DNA from 2 places in the Paenibacillus sp. GCM10027628 genome. Region 2 is predicted to be linked to the other one. Evidence: a T-box and tRNA genes for the amino acid it is inferred to sense, from the RefSeq annotation. Region 2 holds a T-box; the other holds one or more tRNA genes.

Region 1 (3,415 bases), on a different contig from region 2:
TCTCGAGGTTACGTTTACCAGCCCTACGGCGACGAAAGACCGCCTGAGTATATGCTTCCTCAAGAACCAGTAGAGCCTGATTCGGATGATGAAGAATGAGAATCGTGGAAGTCGATCACGATAAGGAGTGAATGGCTTGAGTGATGTACAAATTCAAGGTATTACGATGAAACACGTTGTTTCGGGACAAGGGGAATATGTACTCATTCAAAGCAAGTCGCCCCTTAGAACTTTAAATTCATCGCCTTGGGGCGGTGGTTTCGGCTTTCACACAGGTTTGTTGAACCGGCAAGTAGACAAGTCCTATAATGAAAATGATCCTATAACTGAAATGAGCAAGTTCATCATTCAAGAAGGACTGGATCCTTATGTAACGGCCGGCATGCTGACAGCCGCGAGGGTCCGAGACGTTGGAAGCAGCTCGCTAAGCTGGAAGTCGGACGGTGATGATAGCACTAATGACCGTTGTGAAGAACGGCTTCAAGTCACAGCCTGGGTCACTGTTGGGCTGGGAAATAAAGCAAGAGCTGGCGTTAGACTGCCCGCCTCGTCTCTATATCCGGGAACGATTAACAGTATCGTAGTCATTAACGGTTGTCTGACCGATGCCGCCATGGTCAATGCAGTGATCACGGCAACGGAAGCGAAGGTCGCTGCGCTTCAAGATTTGGATGTTCGAATGGATGGTTTGTCCGCTACGGGCACCACGACCGATGCCGTACTTATTGCAGCAACAGATCGCGGACGTCAATATCATTATGCCGGAACAGCTACGCAACTCGGTTATTTGATTGGAAGGACCGTGTATGAGGCTATCTGGATTCAGGGCGAAAATATGGAGAAAAGCCTTACTGACAATTCAAGACAGTAAAGCTCTCGAGATATAACCATGGGCGATAGGCTCAGGTTCTTCGGAAGAGGCCATATGCCAAGCCGGTTGCGAGGCTGCTATCTAGCCCTAAATCATTATCTGATTCATTTTGGTAATTGGGATCATGCACGATAGCTTCGGCCTCACCTTCCGTTAAATCCCGCTGATTGCCGGTATATTTCGGCTCTAATGCATCAATTTCTTTTTGATTCATGGGTGTATCCCTCCTTGTTGGATATAGCGTGTGGATATGGAACGATATCTATACGGAAGCTCGCAAAACTTCATTGACTTGCAACGGTATCCGTGATATATTAATTTTTGTCGCCGCTAAAATGAACTTGTTCATTAAGCTGCTTGCGGTCGTGGCGGAATTGGCAGACGCGCACGGTTCAGGTCCGTGTGGGCTAACCCCCCGTGGAGGTTCGAGTCCTCTCGACCGCATCTAAAAGAAGACCATGATGTTCTACTTTCGTAGACGTCATGGTCTTTTTTTTCGCATAAGAAAGTATAAATTTTCGGTTTCCGAAAAATGCTTCAGGGGAGGACATATGGCTCACCTTTCTAAGCGAGTTCAACCCTATGGGACGCTGATCGATGCGTTAACAATGTTTTCGAGGCTGTCGATTAACTGTTCATACCTTCGGAAATCTGCGGGAGACCACAAAATGTATGCGAAAAATCATACAAAATGAGCGGCGTACACATCGAATCAGTCGATTCTATTCGATTTTTCATACACAAAACGCGATTTGGGCCCTGGTTCTGTAAATGAATACGAAAAATCATATACATTCTCTGCATGTTTCCGTTCACGTCAAAACTATCCCCAATAAATCGACAGCCTCTTTTCCATCGTTACTGATTTGAACTGGGCAGATGCCATACTTTATGAAACCATTCGCTTGGATCATCGTAACAAGGAGTATGCTTGACAAAAGATAAGGCTGGTGGACACCATAGCAGTATTCAAAGAACAAACCGAGCCTACGAAACAGCAGCGAAAACGAGGCCTTGTTCTGAATTGGTTTCTGGATTTCGTTGGGGAAATCCTGGTTGAGTTCTTCTTTAGAGGCTTGATTCGATTATGTATGTTTGTGTTTCGAATTCTTACTCATTAGGTTTAAATGATCTTACAATGTAGGAGGTGGTAACTGGATGGAAGGTACGTTTGATTTGTCGATGATCGTTCTACTTCTTGGAATCAGCAGTCTGATTGTTGGATATTATGGGGCCTTTCTCCCAGTGCCGCTCCGATATACGGATGTCTATAAATCAGTTGTTCAATTCCCGGCTGCAAAGATCAGCCAAGCTGCTGCAAGCCATCGTTTGCTCCGGGTCCGAAGGAAAATACCCGCACTCAAAGCTTTACAACGAAAGAAGGACGAAGAAGCGGCTTCCTCACTCGATCATGAATAAGATTAAGCTTCATTCATGCATACGAGGAGGAATTGGAAATAATGGATACGATACTTCATCCCATCATTACAACTTTGTTCGCCGGCTTATCTGGACTTTATCATATGACTTCAGATTGGGGCTTCGCGATCATATTGCTGACTCTCCTGGTCAGAGTGTTATTATTCCCTTTTAATTTGCGGACTGCCAGGCAACAACTCAGACAATCTAGCATGCAGCCGGTGCTGGCGGAGCTAAAACAGAAATTCGCTCAAGACCAAGCGAGGCTTCTGCAAGAAACGAGCAAGGCTTACCAACAGTTCGGCGTCAAACCGCTGTCTTTAATCGCGGTTTCTCTCATACAGGCCCCCCTGTTTCTTAGTCTGTACCGCGTTTTCTCGACGCATGGAGCCGCGATGACGAGTCATCTTGTTCCTTGGATGTCCTCACTTGGAGCGGGTGATCCGTTCCACTTGGTGCCGCTCTTGTATGCGGTAGTTACATTCATCAGCATGATTGTGCCGCTCACTAGTGAAATCGCGGTAACGGGTTCATGGGTAAGTCGGATGACATTGCCTCTGATTATGGTCATGATCATGTCAGCCGTCATGTGGTCAGCTCCTGTAGCGATTGGACTTTACTGGATGACAAATTCGTTGTTCGCAATTGTTGAACGCGGATTCTACCGAACGCCAATTGGCCGAAGATGGGTCACTCACGGATTTTCATCAGAAAACGCTGCTAGCGCATAATCATTACAAAAAAGCTCACTGTGTCCTGAAAGGGTGCAGTGAACTTTTCGACTTAAGCTTGCAGGTCCTTTAACAATGCGTTCACGCTGAAAAAGCGTATCATCTGGCAGCTTACATGAAAGTTGGTTATAATACATAATATAGATTGTACTATTTTCAAAAGGGGATGAATTTTCCATGGAAAGAACGGTTACGGTTTCACATTCAGGCAGCTTTGCCCATGTGCTTCAAACGTTTGCGATTTCGCTTTTGGTTTCCTTTCTGGGAACATTGATCGGTGCTATTGTCGTTCCGCCATCGATGATCATGCTCTTCGTTGTAGCTGAAGTGGTCATGTTAGTGGCAGCCGTTGTAATCCGGATTCGGGGCAAAAACATTGGGTACGGATTCTTGT
Region 2 (3,415 bases):
GGTGCTCCTGGATCTGGGAGATGTTGTTCTTCACGTGTTCCATCGCGATGATCGCGAGTATTACAATATTGAGAGGCTTTGGTCCGACGCCAAAGTTGTGGAACGCGTATGAGAATGGAAGCGGGAACACTCGTCAGCTTGGAAGTGGCGAGAGAAGTTCCACCGAACGGCTATTTTCTGACTGACGGTTCTCAGGATGTACTTCTGCCTTACGGAGAAATCGTGGGTACCATTAAACCTGGTGAACGTGCAGAAGTATTTCTGTTCCACGACACCCAGGATCGAATCATGGCGACAATGAGGCGCCCGATGCTGATTTTGGGTGAAGTCGGCCTCTTAGAAGTCGTGGACATTCATCCGCGATTCGGTTATTTTCTGGAAATGGGACTTGGCCGAAATTTGCTGCTTCCTTACAAACATGTGCCTGAACTTGAGACACTGCGCCCGCAAGTTGGCGATAAGATTTTTGTAACGCTTGCACATGACCGGCAAGGGCGACTGATTGCGAAGCTGGCGACGGAGGAGGATCTGGCTCCGCTCAGTGTAAGGGCCCCGTCCAGCTGGAAAAACCAATGGGTCGAGGCCCGCGTGTACAAGCCTCTTCAAATGGGAACATTCGTCGTTTGCGATGCAGGCGTTCTCGGCTTCGGCATAATCGGGCTCATCGCAGCGCCTGAACGGACTCGCTTGCTACGCGTAGGAGAGATAGTGAAGGTTAGAATCGTCTTTGTGAGAGAAGAAGACGGGCGCGTGAATGTATCTATGAGGCTGCCGAAGGAAAAAGGGCGCGACGAAGATGCCGAGCGCATCTTGAGCGTGCTCAAGGAACGTCCGAATGGTGCGATGCCTTACTCGGATCAAACAAGCGCCGATATGATCAGCGATCGATTCGGGATGAGTAAAGCGGCTTTCAAACGCGCAATGGGCAAGTTGATGAAGGAAGGTCTCGTCTACCAGAAAGAGAACTGGACCTATTTGAAACAAGAGGAGACGCAGGGCTAGGATGAGCTACGAACGATTTGCCTATACATACGATCGTCTAATGGAAAGTATGCCGTATGGCGAGTGGCTCCGATTTGCTAGAGAGAGCTTCGAACGGTTCAACATTCAGCCTGTGACAATCGCAGATTTAGGCTGTGGAACCGGTACGCTTGCGATTCCCCTTGCGCTTGAAGGGTACCGAGTGACAGGCATCGATTTGTCTGAGGACATGCTCGCAGTAGCCGAACAAAAGGCTGAGCAGCGAGGCACATTGCTTGGCAAGGGTTCATTGCGCTGGGTGCAGCAGGATTTGCGGGAATGGGATCTCGGCGAACAGGTGGATGCTGCTATTTCATTTTGTGACTGCATCAACTATTTGCTGGAAGAAGAGGACATCATCCAAACATTCCGGCAAACATATGCGGGTTTGAAGCAGGGCGGCATTTTCCTGTTTGATGTGCACACTCCTGAGCAGTTGTTTGCATATGCCGATTCACAGCCATTTTTTCTCAATGAGGAAGATGTTTCCTACATTTGGACAAGTGAGCTGGATGAAGAACGTGTTCAGATCGAACACGACTTAACGATCTTTGTTCAAGAAGGCCCTACGGAGATGTTTCGGCGGATCGATGAGGTTCACATCCAGCGAGCATATCCTCTGAGATGGTTGGAACAGCAGCTTCTCGCGGCCGACTTCACTGAAGTGCGGTTAGCTGCAGACTTTTCATGGGAATCACCGACGGTATCAACGGAACGTGCTTTCTTCATAGCACGCAAATAATAGGGTAAAGTCGATTCGCGGCTTGACAGTGCGGCATTATTTTACATATAATCAAAGCTAATCAGAAGATTTTAAAGCTTTGAAGAGGAATAGTAGCTGTGCGCAGCATCTTGCAGAGAGCCGGGAAACAGGTGAAAGCCGGCAGATGTCAGCCAAGCGAACTCGCCTCTGAGCCAGAAGGTGAACACCGTCGTTATCAGCGGTGCTAGCCGGATCGTTTCACCCGCGTTAAGGGGCAGAGTGAACACAGGCAAAGTATGCCGCGTGTTAACTAGGGTGGTACCACGGGAATATAACCTCTCGTCCCTAGCGATATCCGCTAGGGATGAGGGGTTTTTTTGGCGCTTCATAATGGGTTTTCAAAACGGCCATGATTAGCGCTTTATTGAATTAAGTATGGCGATCGTCATACATCAGGGAGGATCTTGCATATGTCACAGGAAGTTAAAGAAACACGCGAGCAGCTTGGCTACAATCCGCAAGCGATCGAGCCAAAATGGCAAAAGTATTGGGATGAAAAGAAAACATTCAAGGTGCTGGAAAACTCGGATAAACCGAAATTTTATGCGCTGGATATGTTCCCATACCCATCCGGAGCAGGGTTGCATGTCGGCCATCCGGAAGGTTATACGGCAACAGATATCGTTTCCCGTTTTAAGCGGATGAGAGGCTACAATGTGCTGCATCCGATGGGTTGGGATGCTTTCGGTCTGCCGGCCGAGCAGTATGCGCTGGATACGGGCAATGACCCGCGCGATTTTACGAACAAGAACATCGATACGTTCCGTCGTCAAATCAAGTCGCTCGGATTCTCCTACGATTGGGATCGTGAAATCAGCACGACGGATCCGGAGTATTACAAATGGACGCAGTGGATTTTTATCCAGCTTTATAAAAAAGGTCTCGCTTATGTAGATGAAGTACCGGTGAACTGGTGCCCGGCACTCGGAACCGTTCTGGCGAACGAAGAGGTCATCGACGGCTTGAGCGAGCGTGGGGGCCACCCGGTTATTCGCAAGCCGATGCGCCAGTGGATTCTGAAAATCACTGAGTATGCGGAGCGCCTGCTCGAGGACCTTGAGGAGCTTGATTGGTCTGAAAGCATCAAAGATATGCAGCGCAACTGGATCGGTAAATCGAAAGGCGCCGAAGTGCAATTCGCGATTGACGGACACGCTGAGAAAAGCTTGACGGTGTTTACAACGCGCCCGGACACCTTATTCGGAGCCACCTACTGCGTCCTTGCGCCGGAACATGAGCTTGTTGCAGCTATTACGACTGAAGCGCAATCGGCTGCAATCCAGGAATACCAGGAAAAGGCGGCACGCAAGAGCGACCTTGAGCGAACAGACCTGGCCAAAGATAAAACAGGCGTTTTCACGGGGGCTTACGCAATTAACCCGGTGAACGGCGCGAAAGCGCCGATTTGGATCGCCGATTATGTGCTTGGCGGTTATGGAACCGGCGCGATCATGGCAGTTCCTGGACACGACCAACGCGACTGGGAATTCGCGAAGCAATTCGATCTGCCGATTATTGAAGTCGTGCAGGGCGGCGATGTACAGAAAGAAGCCTACGCTGGCGATGGCATTCACGTTAATTCGGAACTGCTTAACGGCTTGAACAATGAGCAGGGCATCAGCCGCATGATTG

Evidence for each region. The T-box of region 2 lies ahead of leuS (leucine--tRNA ligase). A T-box ahead of a tRNA ligase gene usually reads a tRNA of that ligase, here a tRNA-Leu.
Region 1: it encodes a tRNA-Leu, which carries the amino acid that the T-box ahead of leuS (leucine--tRNA ligase) is inferred to sense. The anticodon was not compared.

What each region holds. Positions count from the first base shown of each region.
Region 1 covers NZ_JBHTHA010000023.1:100,111-103,525, forward strand. The annotation lists gene ACFQZT_RS17560 (hypothetical protein) at 1-99, shown strand, start outside; gene ACFQZT_RS17565 (adenosylcobinamide amidohydrolase) at 137-871, shown strand; gene ACFQZT_RS17570 (hypothetical protein) at 903-1,085, opposite strand; tRNA gene ACFQZT_RS17575 (tRNA-Leu) at 1,231-1,315, shown strand; gene ACFQZT_RS17580 (hypothetical protein) at 2,030-2,290, shown strand; gene ACFQZT_RS17585 (YidC/Oxa1 family membrane protein insertase) at 2,332-3,021, shown strand; gene ACFQZT_RS17590 (Bax inhibitor-1/YccA family protein) at 3,199-3,415, shown strand, end outside.
Region 2 covers NZ_JBHTHA010000002.1:185,534-188,948, reverse strand. The annotation lists gene rsfS (ribosome silencing factor) at 1-112, shown strand, start outside; gene ACFQZT_RS02120 (CvfB family protein) at 109-1,002, shown strand; gene ACFQZT_RS02115 (class I SAM-dependent DNA methyltransferase) at 1,004-1,762, shown strand; T-box leader at 1,833-2,073, shown strand; gene leuS (leucine--tRNA ligase) at 2,194-3,415, shown strand, end outside.